DNA from 2 places in the Shouchella phoenicis genome. Region 2 is predicted to be linked to the other one. Evidence: a T-box and tRNA genes for the amino acid it is inferred to sense, from the RefSeq annotation. Region 2 holds a T-box; the other holds one or more tRNA genes.
What was found. The T-box of region 2 lies ahead of ABC361_RS13490 (valine--tRNA ligase). A T-box ahead of a tRNA ligase gene usually reads a tRNA of that ligase, here a tRNA-Val.
Positions count from the first base shown of each region.

Region 1 (7,278 bases), 1.3 Mb from region 2:
GTGCAATACCATATCCTTTATCTTCCTGATAAGGCTTAGTAATTTTCATAACAGTTATGTTGCCAAATCTCTCATTACTTGGATACCCAACCCCACCTTTTGCTGTTAATTTATCCCCTAACTGAACTTCTTCATTAATTCTTACATGCACTTGTCCTGTTAAACCAACAACATTCCATTCATCTCGGTCTTTTCTTGCTGAATATCGCATGTTGCTATCATATTTAGGGTCTTCTAACGGTAACAATACACGTTCTTCTTTATAGCTTGCTAATGTGTTACCATCATCATCAATATCGTACGTTCGTACCAACTGTGGCTCATAGATATATGCGCCAAAATCATTTTTCAAGTAACGTCCTTTCCAATGAAATGAAGCTTCTCCCAGTAGGACACCAGCGGTTTGTGATATTACTCCAATAATATCATCGTCTTGATTAGCTAATCGAACTTTATCTCCTTCTAGTGCGACTAACATCCCAGTTTGTATCGCTCTTCCATCCATGCTCTCGAAATACTCAGCAAAATCAGCAAAAGTTTCTGACCCTGTAATTCTACCTGACGCCTTTATTGTTCCATTTCTGCTATCAAGCTCCCACTTACGGTTTGAACTACTAGAATTTCCTGTAGCACCATACCCTCCTACGACAGAATAACTATTGGGGTTACTCGTTAAGTTACTAGCAACCACCATTGAACCAAAACCGCCATTTGGCTGACCAGCAATTGCTGCACTTGAACTAATAATGCTACTTCTCGGTCCGCGAGCTCTTGAATTTCCTGCACTTCCTAAAATAAAAGATCCTTCTCCTTCTGCATGAGAATTTGAAGAAGCGCCTACCATTGTTTTTGAGTTAGTTGCTGTGGGAGATGCAGTACTCGAAATAATTATAGATTGATCATGATTTGGCTCACCGGTACTGGACGCAATTCTAGCGCCTCCAGAAACCACTGTTATCGGGTTAACATAGGAAACCCCACCACTTTTTATAGCTGTTTGATAACCAGTAGCTGTAACGTTACTAATATTTACTGAATTTGTGGCTGTTTCGACCGCGTTATTTCTTATAGCATTTGAAGAGATTGCATTTACGCTATTAATAGAAACATTACTATGGCCACCACCTACAAAAACCCCATTAGTATCACCAGAATTATGAATATTAATATTACTTAGTGAAATATGGTCTCCTCTATTATTGCCACCAAATACAAGAATAGCATCACTTGCTCGGTTAAATCGACTGATATTCATCCCATTTAATATTACATTTCTTGCTTTATATTGAACAGCAACAACCGGACCGTTTCTAAAGTCATACTCTTCGTCCCCAATTGCTGTAAAGTTTGTGATACTCACATTCGTGTATGCACTCACGACTAACGCTCGAGGATCGATATTATTTTGAAATCCTTTTTTATTATTGGGATGCAGAGACACAAGATTGGTTGCTGTTAAATGAAAAGCAGATTTGGAATCAGGATCCTCTCCAGTATGGTGGCCAATATGCCTGAAGTTGTAACTACGAGCGTCTTCTCTAGAGATATGACCCATAATGTGCACATTGTTAGCTGCGCTAGAGTTATCATGTGCTTTTACTTCAATCCCACCATAACAACCTGATGTATAATTGTTTGACAACAAAATATGACGACTTCCATCATCAATTTCTATACCGTTTTGATTTCCGCGTGTAAAGGGATCATAGGCATAACAATTTGATATAGTAATATACTCACTATGATGTGTTGTAAATCCATCATCAACCCAATCAGTTGCTTTACACGACTCAATCCAAACATATTGAGATGGTCCACTATCAACAGTTCCATCTCCACCGTAATGATAATCTAATCCCGTTGAAGTTACATCAAAACCATGTAAAGAACTATTATATGCAAAAACATGATCAATCCATGCATACTTTACGCCATGTAGCGTTAAACAACTTGACCGACTTCCTCCAACAGGTTCTGAGCCTCTTCTTCTATTTCCGTCTAAACTAAGGTTTTTAACAACAATGTATTCTTCACCTTGCTCTTTGTCTCGTAATGAAATTGTCCATTCCGAAGAAGGTGCGGTATCAGGTGTTTGAATTGTCGTCAGTTCCATACCTTGACCTTCTATAACTGTTCGACTAGGCAATTTTATTGTTGCGTAATAACGCTTCGGTCCCAAAATCAATTTTACGTTACCGTTCCCCATAGCTTCTTCAAAATAAGAAGTTTGATCACTCTCTGCAGCATGTTCTGGTATAAAGTCATCAACATAAACAACGCGTGCATTTTGAATTTCCACCATCGTATCTGATAATTGTTTAAACGACTCTTTTAGTTGTTTTTCCAATTTCGTTCACATCCTTTTCTATAATTAAACTACTAAAAAGTAACTACTTATTATAGAGAAGCATTAATTAAAAAAACAAAAAACCAGCTTAATTTAAGCTGGTTTTTAAAAGCGCGCCCGAGAGGAGTCGAACCCCTAACCTTCTGATCCGTAGTCAGACGCTCTATCCAATTGAGCTACGGGCGCTTGTACAAAGAAATGGTGCCGAGGGCCGGACTTGAACCGGCACGATTGTCACCAATCGCAGGATTTTAAGTCCTGTGTGTCTGCCAATTCCACCACCCCGGCATGTATGTAAGGACCATCTCATTCTATGAAACTATTGGAGGCGGTAACCGGATTTGAACCGGTGATAAGGGTTTTGCAGACCCCTGCCTTACCACTTGGCTATACCGCCTTGGCAAAATAAAGAGCGGAAGACGAGATTCGAACTCGCGACCCCCACCTTGGCAAGGTGGTGTTCTACCACTGAACTACTTCCGCATATAAATGGCTGGGCTACCTGGGATCGAACCAGGGAATGACGGAATCAAAATCCGTTGCCTTACCGCTTGGCTATAGCCCAATAATGGGGCGACCGATGGGAATCGAACCCACGAATGCCGGAACCACAATCCGGTGCGTTAACCACTTCGCCACGATCGCCATATTTGTTTAATTGGCAGGGGTAGTAGGAATCGAACCCACATCAAAGGTTTTGGAGACCTTCGTTTTACCATTAAACTATACCCCTTAAAAATGGTGGAGGGGGACGGATTCGAACCGCCGAACCCGGAGGGAGCGGATTTACAGTCCGCCGCGTTTAGCCACTTCGCTACCCCTCCACTTTGAAAAGACAATACTTATCTTACCTAAAACCGTTGGTTTTGTCAACAACTTTTTCAGTGGTGCCGGCCAGAGGACTTGAACCCCCAACCTACTGATTACAAGTCAGTTGCTCTACCAATTGAGCTAGACCGGCAAAAGTAAGTGGTGGCTCAGGACGGAATCGAACCGCCGACACACGGATTTTCAGTCCGTTGCTCTACCAACTGAGCTACTGAGCCATAAACATATGTATGGCTTTTTTAAAAAATGGCGGTCCGGACGGGACTCGAACCCGCGACCTCCTGCGTGACAGGCAGGCATTCTAACCAACTGAACTACCGGACCATTTTTTTGGTTGCGGGGGGCGGATTTGAACCACCGACCTTCGGGTTATGAGCCCGACGAGCTACCAGACTGCTCCACCCCGCGACGTTACATAGTTACCGATGATGTATATCTATGAAGAAATACATCTTCCTGATTGAAAAAACTTAATGGTGGAGGATGACGGGATCGAACCGCCGACCCCCTGCTTGTAAGGCAGGTGCTCTCCCAGCTGAGCTAATCCTCCAATATAATATGCAAGTTCATTAAAAATGGTGACCCGTACGGGATTCGAACCCGTGTTACCGCCGTGAAAGGGCGGTGTCTTAACCGCTTGACCAACGGGCCAGTGAAAATTTAGTACATGTATGTATTCATAAGAATAAGATCTGGCGGAGAGCGAGGGATTCGAACCCTCGAGACGGTTTTACACCGCCTACACGATTTCCAATCGTGCTCCTTCGGCCAGCTCGGACAGCTCTCCAGCTATGGCTCCACAGGCAGGATTCGAACCTGCGACCGATCGGTTAACAGCCGATAGCTCTACCACTGAGCTACTGTGGAAAATTTAGTTAAGTAAGCCTGGCAACGTCCTACTCTCACAGGGGGAAGCCCCCAACTACCATCGGCGCAAAAGAGCTTAACGACCGTGTTCGGCATGGGAACGGGTGTGACCTCTTTGCTATTGCCACCAGACTATGAAAAGAATCGTTGATTCTTTCAAAACTAAATCTAGAAATCAAACTCAAGTCAAGAAAAAAATTAGGATAAGCCCTCGACCGATTAGTATCAGTCCGCTCCATGTGTCGCCACACTTCCACTTCTGACCTATCAACCTCATCATCTCTAAGGGGTCTTACTGGCTTACGCCATGGGAAATCTCATCTTGAGGGGGGCTTCATGCTTAGATGCTTTCAGCACTTATCCCGTCCATACGTAGCTACCCAGCGATGCTCCTGGCGGAACAACTGGTACACCAGCGGTATGTCCATCCCGGTCCTCTCGTACTAAGGACAGCTCCTCTCAAATTTCCTACGCCCGCGACGGATAGGGACCGAACTGTCTCACGACGTTCTGAACCCAGCTCGCGTGCCGCTTTAATGGGCGAACAGCCCAACCCTTGGGACCTACTTCAGCCCCAGGATGCGACGAGCCGACATCGAGGTGCCAAACCTCCCCGTCGATGTGGACTCTTGGGGGAGATAAGCCTGTTATCCCCAGGGTAGCTTTTATCCGTTGAGCGACGGCCCTTCCATACGGCACCGCCGGATCACTAAGCCCGACTTTCGTCCCTGCTCGACTTGTAGGTCTCGCAGTCAAGCTCCCTTATGCCTTTGCACTCTACGAATGATTTCCAACCATTCTGAGGGAACCTTTGGGCGCCTCCGTTACTGTTTAGGAGGCGACCGCCCCAGTCAAACTGCCCACCTGACAATGTCCCTGACCCGGATCACGGGTCGAGGTTAGAATGTCAGCACCATCAGGGTAGTATCCCACCGACGCCTCCACCGAAGCTAGCGCTCCGGTTTCCTAGGCTCCTACCTATCCTGTACAAATGGTACCAACACTCACTATCAAGCTACAGTAAAGCTCCATGGGGTCTTTCCGTCCTGTCGCGGGTAACCTGCATCTTCACAGGTACTATAATTTCACCGGGTCTCTCGTTGAGACAGTATCCAAGTCGTTGCACCATTCGTGCGGGTCGGAACTTACCCGACAAGGAATTTCGCTACCTTAGGACCGTTATAGTTACGGCCGCCGTTTACTGGGGCTTCAATTCAGAGCTTCTCCCTTACGGGATAACCCCTCCTCTTAACCTTCCAGCACCGGGCAGGTGTCAGCCCCTATACTTCGCCTTGCGGCTTGGCAGAGACCTGTGTTTTTGCTAAACAGTCGCTTGGATCTATTCACTGCGGCTCTCTCAGGCTATTCACCTTAATAGAGCACCCCTTCTCCCGAAGTTACGGGGTCATTTTGCCGAGTTCCTTAACGAGAGTTCTCCCGAGCGTCTTAGAATTCTCTTCTCGCCTACCTGTGTCGGTTTGCGGTACGGGCACCTGTATTCTAACTAGAGGCTTTTCTCGGCAGCGGAGGATCAGGGATTTCGGACCCTTGGGTCCTTCACGGTCACAGCTCAGCCTTCACGGAACACGGATTTGCCTATGTTCCAGCCTTGCATGCTTCGACGCGCACAGCCAGCGGCGCGCTCACCCTACCTTTCTGCGTCCCCCCATCGTTCAAACAAATACGAGGTGGTACAGGAATATCAACCTGTTGTCCATCGCCTACGCTTTTCAGCCTCGGCTTAGGTCCCGACTAACCCTGAGCGGACGAGCCTTCCTCAGGAAACCTTGGGCTTTCGACGGAGGGGATTCTCACCCCTCTTTTCGCTACTCATACCGGCATTCTCACTTCCAAGCACTCCACTAGTCCTCACGATCTAGCTTCACAGTCCTTGGAACGCTCCCCTACCCAATCCCTACTGGGATTGCCATAGCTTCGGTGATACGTTTAGCCCCGGTACATTTTCGGCGCAGAGTCACTCGACCAGTGAGCTATTACGCACTCTTTCAATGATGGCTGCTTCTAAGCCAACATCCTGGTTGTCTAAGCAACTCCACATCCTTTTCCACTTAACGTATACTTGGGGACCTTAGCTGATGGTCTGGGCTGTTTCCCTCTTGACTACGGATCTTAGCACTCGCAGTCTGACTCCCGAGTTAAAGTTTTTGGCATTCGGAGTTTGACTGAATTCGGTAATCCTGTGGGGACCCCTCGTCCAATCAGTGCTCTACCTCCAAAACTCATCACTCGAGGCTAGCCCTAAAGCTATTTCGGGGAGAACCAGCTATTTCCGAGTTCGATTGGCATTTCACCCCTACCCACACCTCATCCCCGCATTTTTCAACATGCGTGGGTTCGGGCCTCCAGTCGGTGTTACCCGACCTTCACCCTGGACATGGGTAGATCACCCGGTTTCGGGTCTACGACAACGTACTCACTCGCCCTATTCAGACTCGCTTTCGCTGCGGCTCCGCCTCATCAGCTTAACCTTGCACGTTATCGTAACTCGCCGGTTCATTCTACAAAAGGCACGCCATCACCCATTAACGGGCTCTGACTAGTTGTAGGCACACGGTTTCAGGATCTCTTTCACTCCCCTTCCGGGGTGCTTTTCACCTTTCCCTCACGGTACTGGTTCACTATCGGTCACTAGGGAGTATTTAGCCTTGGGAGATGGTCCTCCCGGATTCCGACGGGGTTTCACGTGTCCCGCCGTACTCAGGATCCACTCTGGAGGAAACGAAGTTTCAGCTACAGGGCTGTTACCTTCTTCGGCCTGTCTTTCCAGACAGTTCACCTACTCCGTTTCTTTGTAACTCCGTATAGAGTGTCCTACAACCCCAAGAGGCAAGCCTCTTGGTTTGGGCTGATTCCGTTTCGCTCGCCGCTACTCAGGAAATCGCATTTGCTTTCTCTTCCTCCGGGTACTTAGATGTTTCAGTTCCCCGGGTCTGCCTCTACCTACCCTATGTGTTCAGGTAGGAGTACCATCCCATTACGGATGGTGGGTTCCCCCATTCGGAAATCTCCGGATCAAAGCTTACTTACAGCTCCCCGAAGCATATCGCTGTTCGTCGCGTCCTTCATCGGCTCCTAGTGCCAAGGCATTCACCGTGCGCCCTTTCTAACTTATCCATTTTTACATCAGATTCCCTTCGCATCTCTTCGTCTGGTTCATGTCTTTCTGTCAGTCACGTAGACAACTACGCTCCTTCCATCAAGCATTTCCCATCCTT
Region 1 covers NZ_JBDFMQ010000001.1:1,220,089-1,227,366, reverse strand. The annotation lists gene ABC361_RS06720 (peptidase G2 autoproteolytic cleavage domain-containing protein) at 1-2,347, opposite strand, end outside; tRNA gene ABC361_RS06715 (tRNA-Arg) at 2,460-2,533, opposite strand; tRNA gene ABC361_RS06710 (tRNA-Leu) at 2,547-2,635, opposite strand; tRNA gene ABC361_RS06705 (tRNA-Cys) at 2,671-2,744, opposite strand; tRNA gene ABC361_RS06700 (tRNA-Gly) at 2,759-2,830, opposite strand; tRNA gene ABC361_RS06695 (tRNA-Gln) at 2,838-2,912, opposite strand; tRNA gene ABC361_RS06690 (tRNA-His) at 2,917-2,992, opposite strand; tRNA gene ABC361_RS06685 (tRNA-Trp) at 3,007-3,080, opposite strand; tRNA gene ABC361_RS06680 (tRNA-Tyr) at 3,087-3,171, opposite strand; tRNA gene ABC361_RS06675 (tRNA-Thr) at 3,233-3,308, opposite strand; tRNA gene ABC361_RS06670 (tRNA-Phe) at 3,318-3,393, opposite strand; tRNA gene ABC361_RS06665 (tRNA-Asp) at 3,423-3,499, opposite strand; tRNA gene ABC361_RS06660 (tRNA-Met) at 3,507-3,583, opposite strand; tRNA gene ABC361_RS06655 (tRNA-Val) at 3,650-3,725, opposite strand; tRNA gene ABC361_RS06650 (tRNA-Glu) at 3,752-3,826, opposite strand; tRNA gene ABC361_RS06645 (tRNA-Ser) at 3,869-3,962, opposite strand; tRNA gene ABC361_RS06640 (tRNA-Asn) at 3,968-4,042, opposite strand; rRNA gene rrf (5S ribosomal RNA) at 4,059-4,174, opposite strand; rRNA gene ABC361_RS06630 (23S ribosomal RNA) at 4,242-7,177, opposite strand.
Region 1: it has a tRNA-Val gene. The T-box ahead of ABC361_RS13490 (valine--tRNA ligase) is inferred to sense a tRNA for this amino acid. The anticodon was not compared.

Region 2 (7,278 bases):
GCAGCTTGCACAGCGAGATCGCCCCGCTACCGACTGTTTAAATGAACCTCTTGAGATAAAAGCTAAAAAATAAGAGCCTACTACCATACCGACAATCGTCAAATAAATACTAATGAAAAGCGAATCATCCAATTCCACAACGCCTCCTTTTTATGGCACTGTTCTATGATTCAACAAAATTAGTCATTCACCTGCTAGTTGAGTCAATTTCATCATTCAAGTTAGATGCGAAAATGACGTACAATCTATTTAAAATGGCGAACGCTTTCACCACAGGCACAAGCGCGACATCCGTTTGCGCTACGTTATCACTTGCCCTCACGGTGTTTTCTTTGCTCTGGGCACGGCCTCAGCCATTTCTGCAAAAAACGCTCCATTGTCTTCGGACACGTGCTGTTCCCGCGGGAGTCGTCGCCATTCAATGATACGAGTGTTACAAACAATATTTCTGTTATCATTCGTGAAAATGACTACTACTTATTATGAAATTCATTCAGTTATTTAATTTCTGTACAAATTGGCGAACGTCGGCAATAAAATAAAGAGAACCTGTAATAAGAATTAATTCGTCCTCATCAGCTGTTTCAAATCGTTCTTGTAACGCTTGTTTCCAATTTTCAACAAGGTATTTTTCTGTATTGCCCTCAACTTGGTCATAGAGCTCTTGCGCTGTAGCTGCTCGGAAAAATGAAAAAGAACAACAATAGTACGTAACCGGTAATTCTTCTAGCTGTTTCACTAGGGGCGTCACATCTTTACCTTCCGTAACTCCGATAAACAGCGAGATCCGTTTTTCGTGAAACTGATGCTGTATAGTGTTCGCAAGTGCTAAAAACCCTTCTTGATTATGAGCGCCATCAACGATTAGTGCTGGCTGATCAGAAAGCCACTCCATTCGCCCTGGCCACGTTGTGCGTAGTAACCCGTTCGCCTTTTCTTCAGATGAAGTTGACATCTCACATTTGTCATCCAATATTTCTATCGCCTTTAATGCAAGGGTTGCGTTATGATGCTGATGTGTACCAAGCATCGATATACGGTACGAGCCAAACGTGTTTCCGTGGTAACTAAATTGGTCGGACTTACTCGTTTCATAAGAAAAATCTTTATTTAATAAGTATACAACTGCCTCCTGAGATACAGCTTGATCGACGATGACCTGTTTTGGCTGACCTTTTACATCACCAATAACAACAGGCGTGCTTTTTTTTATAATGCCTGCTTTTTCATACGCAATGTCTTCTAACGTGTCTCCTAAAATATGCATGTGATCGTGTCCAATCATTGTAATAATAGAGACGAGTGGTTCAAGTACATTGGTTGAATCAAATCGACCACCTAGTCCAACTTCAATTAAACAAAGATCAGGTTGCTTCCGCGTAGCAAAGTAAAGGAACATGATTGTGGTAATTACTTCAAATTCAGTCGGTGAACCGAGCTCAGTCTCTGCAAGTTCTTCTACAAGCGGACGTACTTGATTCGCTCCCCAAACAAGATCTTCTTCTGAGATGGGTTCTCCATTAATCGAGATTCGTTCTTCAAAACGTTCAATATACGGTGACGTAAACGTGCCGACATCCCAGCCTTTTTCCATAAGCATATGTTGTAAAAAGCTGACTGTGGATCCTTTTCCATTTGTTCCACCAATATGAACCGCCTTTAGCTTTTTGTGGGGATTATTTAGTTTTTCAAGCATCCATTCCATTCGCTTTAGACCTGGTTTTATGCCAAAAGGTAAAAGAGAATGAATCCACTCAATCGCCTCTTTACTCGTTTTCAATGCACTTCCTCCTTAAAAGAAGCTCAAGCGTATACTCGCTTGAGCTCAATTTGTTTAGGCACTTAATTCTTCAATTCGATCGATGACTTTTTTGCGTTTTAACTCATAGTCTTCTTTTTTGCTTTTTTCTTCTTCAACGACATGAGCTGGTGCTTTTGCAACAAATCCTTCGTTGCCTAATTTTTTCTCGATCCGTTCAACTTCTTTCGTTAATTTATCTTTTTCTTTTTCCAGACGAGCAATTTCTGCATCTAAATCTAGTAAACCTGCAAGCGGTAAGAAAATGTCCATTCCGGTTAGCGCATGAGACATTGCTTTTTCCGGTGTTTGTAGGTCTTCTTGAATGACCAGTTGACTTGGATTGGCGAATTTCTCAATATAAAGCGAACCGCGCTCTAATCGAGCTTTCATGCCATCATCTGCTGGACGAATAAACAGTTCAATTTGCTTGCTCATCGGCACGTTTAATTCCGAACGGGTATTACGGATCGATCGAATTAACGTCTTTAACGTTTCCATATCTTCAACTGCTTCTTGGTCGTTAAAAGAACGCGTAAACGATGGCCATTCTGCAACCGTAATCGACTCTCCTTGATGCGGCAAGTGCTGCCAAATCTCTTCTGTTATAAACGGCATAAATGGATGGAGCATGCGCATCGTATGATCGAGCACATAGGCAAGAACGGAACGAGTCGTTGCTTTTGCTTGTTCATCTTCCCCGTAAAGCGTTAACTTCGCCATCTCAATGTACCAATCACATACATCGTCCCAAATAAATGAGTAAAGTGTGCGTCCAGCTTCACCAAATTCATAGCTATCGATTAAGCGGCTAACCGTCTCAGCTGTCTCGCCTAGACGTGTCAGAATCCACTTGTCAGCTATGGTTTTTTCTTTCGTTATGTCAATTTCATCATAGGTTAAACCTTCCATATTCATTAAGGCAAAACGAGACGCATTCCAAATCTTGTTTCCAAAGTTCCACGTAGATTCGACTTTCTCCCAGTAAAAACGTAAGTCATTCCCTGGCGTACTCCCTGTTGCTAAGAAGAAACGAAGGGAATCGGCGCCATATTTTTCAATGACATCTTGGGGATCAACACCGTTTCCGAGTGATTTACTCATTTTCTTGCCATCCGCTGCACGAATTAAGCCATGAATCAGCACATCTTTAAATGGTCGTTTATTCGTAAAGGCTTTGCCTTGGAAAATCATCCTTGATACCCAGAAGTAAATGATGTCGTAACCTGTTACAAGAACGTCTGTTGGATAGTATCGCTTTAAATCTTCTGCATCTTCATTCGGCCAGCCCATCGTTGAAAATGGCCATAACGCTGATGAAAACCATGTATCTAATACATCTTCATCCTGAACCCAATTTTCACTGTCTGCCGGCGCTTCTTTTCCTACATATAATTCATTGGTTTCTTTATGATACCAAGCTGGGATACGGTGTCCCCACCAAAGTTGTCTTGAAATACACCAGTCGCGAATGTTTTCCATCCAGCGTGTATACGTATGTTCAAAGCGCTCTGGCACAAACGTAATTTTTGTCTCTTCATCCTCTTGCATCTTAAGTGATTCTTCCGCAAGTGGCTGCATTTTTACAAACCACTGCGTGGACAAATACGGTTCAACAACAGCACCACTGCGCTCAGAGTGACCAACTGAATGCAAATGTTCTTCAATTTCAAACAGAACGCCAGTTTCTTGCAGGTCTTTAACAATTTTCTTACGGCAGTCAAATCGATCAAGCCCTTGGTAGATTCCTGCATTTTCATTCATCGTACCATCTTCATTCATAACCAAGACACGAGGAAGGTCGTGTCGATTTCCAATTTCAAAATCATTTGGGTCATGAGCAGGTGTAATTTTCACAGCGCCAGAACCAAATTCACGATCAACATAGTCGTCTGCAACAATCGGAATTTCCCGCCCGACGATTGGCAACTTCACGCTTTTACCGATTAAGTGGCTATAACGCTCGTCTTTAGGATGAACCGCTACCGCCGTATCACCGAGCATCGTCTCAGGACGTGTCGTTGCAATTTTAATCGAGCCTGATCCATCTGCTAGTGGATAGTCCATATGGTAAAACGCACCTTGAACATCTTGGTGAATAACCTCAATATCAGAAAGCGCCGTTTTTGTTTGTGGGTCCCAGTTAATAATATATTCGCCTCGATAAATAAGCCCTTTTTCGTAAAGAGAGATAAACACTTCATTTACAGCATCTGATAAACCAGAATCAAGCGTAAAACGTTCTCTTGAATAATCAACAGAGATTCCAACTTTCGCCCATTGCTGGCGAATAAACTCCGCATATTCTTCTTTCCATTCCCATGACTTCTCAAGAAAACCTTCTCGACCTAAATCATGCTTGGAAATTCCTTGTTCCTTTAATCGAGCCTCTACTTTTGCTTGCGTTGCGATCCCAGCATGATCCATTCCTGGTAGCCAAAGTGTATCGTACCCTTGCATACGTTTTGTACGAGCAAGAATATCTTGTAACGTCGCATCCCACGCATGGCCTAGATGAAGCTTTCCAGTTACGTTTGGTGGAGGAATAACAATGGAATACGGTTCCTTATTCGGATCATCAGTAGGTGTAAAAAATCCGCCTTTCTTCCAATAGTCATACCATTTCTTCTCTGTTTCACTCGGATCATATTTTGTCGGCATTGCATGCTGTTCCGTCATTAAACAGTCCTCCTTCTTTAAAATAAAATACAAAAAAACCCTTCCGTCTCAAAGGACGAAGGGATTGTTCGCGGTGCCACCTTTGTTCACAGAACGATCTCTGTGCAACTCAAATCGAATAACGGTTCGGTCCGTTTCTGTTTACTTCATCGTTCAACAGAAAAGCTTACAGGCGACTTTCAAGAACTTACTTTCTAGAAAGACTTTCAGCCGAGGTCTTTCCTCTCTAAAGAAGCAGTTTCTTTACTCCTCCTGATCATAGCTTGTTTTATAGGTTATGTTCGTATTTTATCGTTTGCGTTTACTTTCGTCAATAACAGCTTTGGCTTATTTTCTATAGTCTATACATCTTCAACTGTTTTTGCAACAGTTTTAGGCGCTGTGCATACACTACAGAAACAATACGATTAAGGAGGAACTGATACGATGGCGAAACGATTCCAAGGGTTTCCACCCCCATGTCCCCCACCTGGTCCGCCTAAAAAATTTGGTCGCTTTAAGTTCATTTGTTTGCAATGTTTACCGCCGATTTTGGTGTTTCAGCTCATTCGCACGTTGCTTCTACCAACAGCAGTTGATTTATTCCTTCTAACCCTTATCATCGTCTTTTTTGTCTGCCTATTCTTTGGGATCGTATAAGACAAATCTTAGGAAAATAAGATAACGTCATTTTGATCCCTCTCCGTTTCTTTTTCTTCAAGTTGTTGCTTCCATTTTCCGACAAGAAAAAACGTGACAGTAAAAAAGATTACCAGGATTACAGAGTTCAATAAGTTTAGTTGGATGGTTAGTACACCATCCCATAGTCGCATACTTGCAAAAAAGAGAAGAAAAGCAGCAGCTTGCAAAAGGATACCTGACATCTTCCACATAAAGGATCTTTCTTTTTGATTACTCTTATCAAATACATAGACACCTAGTAAACCAAAACCTGCTAACAATAAAATTGGCAGAAATGAAAAGGAAGCTGCTTGAATATTCGGTTCAAATAATCCTACTGTTTGAATAATAAGCTGTAAGACAAAATAAACGACGAAAAGAAGAAGTCCACCTCTCAGCAATAATGCTGTTTTTAATGATGTTGACATTTGAGGAAGCCCCTTTGTTCGCTTCTCACAGTACGTATAAATATTTTTTTGATTAACATCTAATTCAAGATTATGTTTTTCCGCATAAATCCACTCATCTAACACTTGATGTAGCAGTTGGTACCGCTTTCGTTTCGAAAAGCTTGCTGCTTCCATATAGTGAACGACCTCTTCAAAAAGCACTTTTTTTTCAGAACTAAGCTTACTCTTTTTTTCTTCAAGCTTTTCATAAGGTATTCCTTGTTCCATGCCTTACACCTACTCCCTCACGTCTACTGTTACTTTAAGCATACCCGCATCGTCCTAAACTAAGCATTCTTCTATCTATTTAATGGCATTTTTTTCTTTTTTTCAAGTGTAAAATCATAAAAAAAAGCAAGCATCAGCTTAGGACTGATTACTTGCTTGTTCTTCATCTTGCGGCACAATCTTCGGAACAAAACGCTGAACTTTACGTAGCGCATAAATTCGCTTCTCCAGTTTCTGCGTTAATTCAAGCTCGTTCCCACCTTGACGATAGTTCATCATCGTATAATAAATCGGTTCAGGAAATAAAAGATAAGCACTCACCAAATACTTTTCTGCGTTAATTAATGGCAAGTGTTGTTCATACCGAGCAAACCACCGCAGCACTTCATCTTCATCCCATAACGAATGCGGAAAGCCGTGGCGACATAATGTCGCTAAATCTCTCGCTGGCGTATCCAAGCTTGCCCGTTCAAAGTTTATAAATAAATGTTGTCCATTAGTGGCATGCAAAAAGTGGCTTCTCGATAAGCGACCATGAGTTAAGACACTGCGATAAGATCCTTTGTCAACAGTAGTCTTGTACCACTTCTCCAAATGAGTCGTTGCTTCATCAGCTAATTGTTCAAACATTTTAAAATGAGTCAAAAACGATAGTTCAAATGGAGATAAATAAGGTTTCATTTCTGCTTCATCTGCAAATCGAGCTAATTCAAGGGAGTGCATCTCCCACCTAGATAATAACCGTTCACAAGATTGATCAATAACCTCTTTTGTTGCAGTCTGAGATTTTACTGTCATTCGATGAATCGTTCCAATTGAATCGGCCATAATCTCTTCAATAGACTGCCTTCCTTGATAGGTCTGTGTTTCTATCCACGGCATTAAATAATAGGATTTTCCAGAAATAAATAAGGAATGCTCCCCAAATTTTGTTGGCATAATCGGCACAAATGACTGATATTTGAGACGCGTCAGTTTTCTAACAGCATGAATACACTCTTCCGCCTGTACAGGGTCCATGCTCGACTCTTTTAATGCAAAGACCCCTTGCTCCGTCTCCACTCGATAAATCTTTCCTTTTTGCTCGATCGCTGTTGGCATTAAATCATAATAATAGAGTAATGCCTCAATAAACGCATTCATTCCGTCACCTTCTTTGAATCAAGCCATTTTGCTAATGTTGAAGCAAAAGACTGAGTCCGATCCCACTCTTCTTTCAAATGAACAATGAACTCACTGATTTCTGCTTCATTCATTGTCTCCGATTCCTTGCTTAGCCTATTTAGCTCATCTGGAATTAATACCGTCGCCATAATGGCTTTTCGTTCGTAAGCAGTAAGTTGTGCTTTTTGGTTGACTGCATCTAATAGAGCCTCAAGGGACTGCTCTCCTTCATTCAAATGCCATTCTTTTAGAAAAGCATTCAAGGAATCATAGCCGTATTCAGGCTTTTCTTCACTTCCT
Region 2 covers NZ_JBDFMQ010000001.1:2,503,048-2,510,325, forward strand. The annotation lists gene ABC361_RS13480 (prepilin peptidase) at 1-132, opposite strand, end outside; gene ABC361_RS13485 (bifunctional folylpolyglutamate synthase/dihydrofolate synthase) at 494-1,780, opposite strand; gene ABC361_RS13490 (valine--tRNA ligase) at 1,835-4,477, opposite strand; T-box leader at 4,526-4,746, opposite strand; gene ABC361_RS13495 (hypothetical protein) at 4,904-5,116, shown strand; gene ABC361_RS13500 (hypothetical protein) at 5,125-5,814, opposite strand; gene ysxE (spore coat protein YsxE) at 5,953-6,957, opposite strand; gene ABC361_RS13510 (hypothetical protein) at 6,954-7,278, opposite strand, start outside.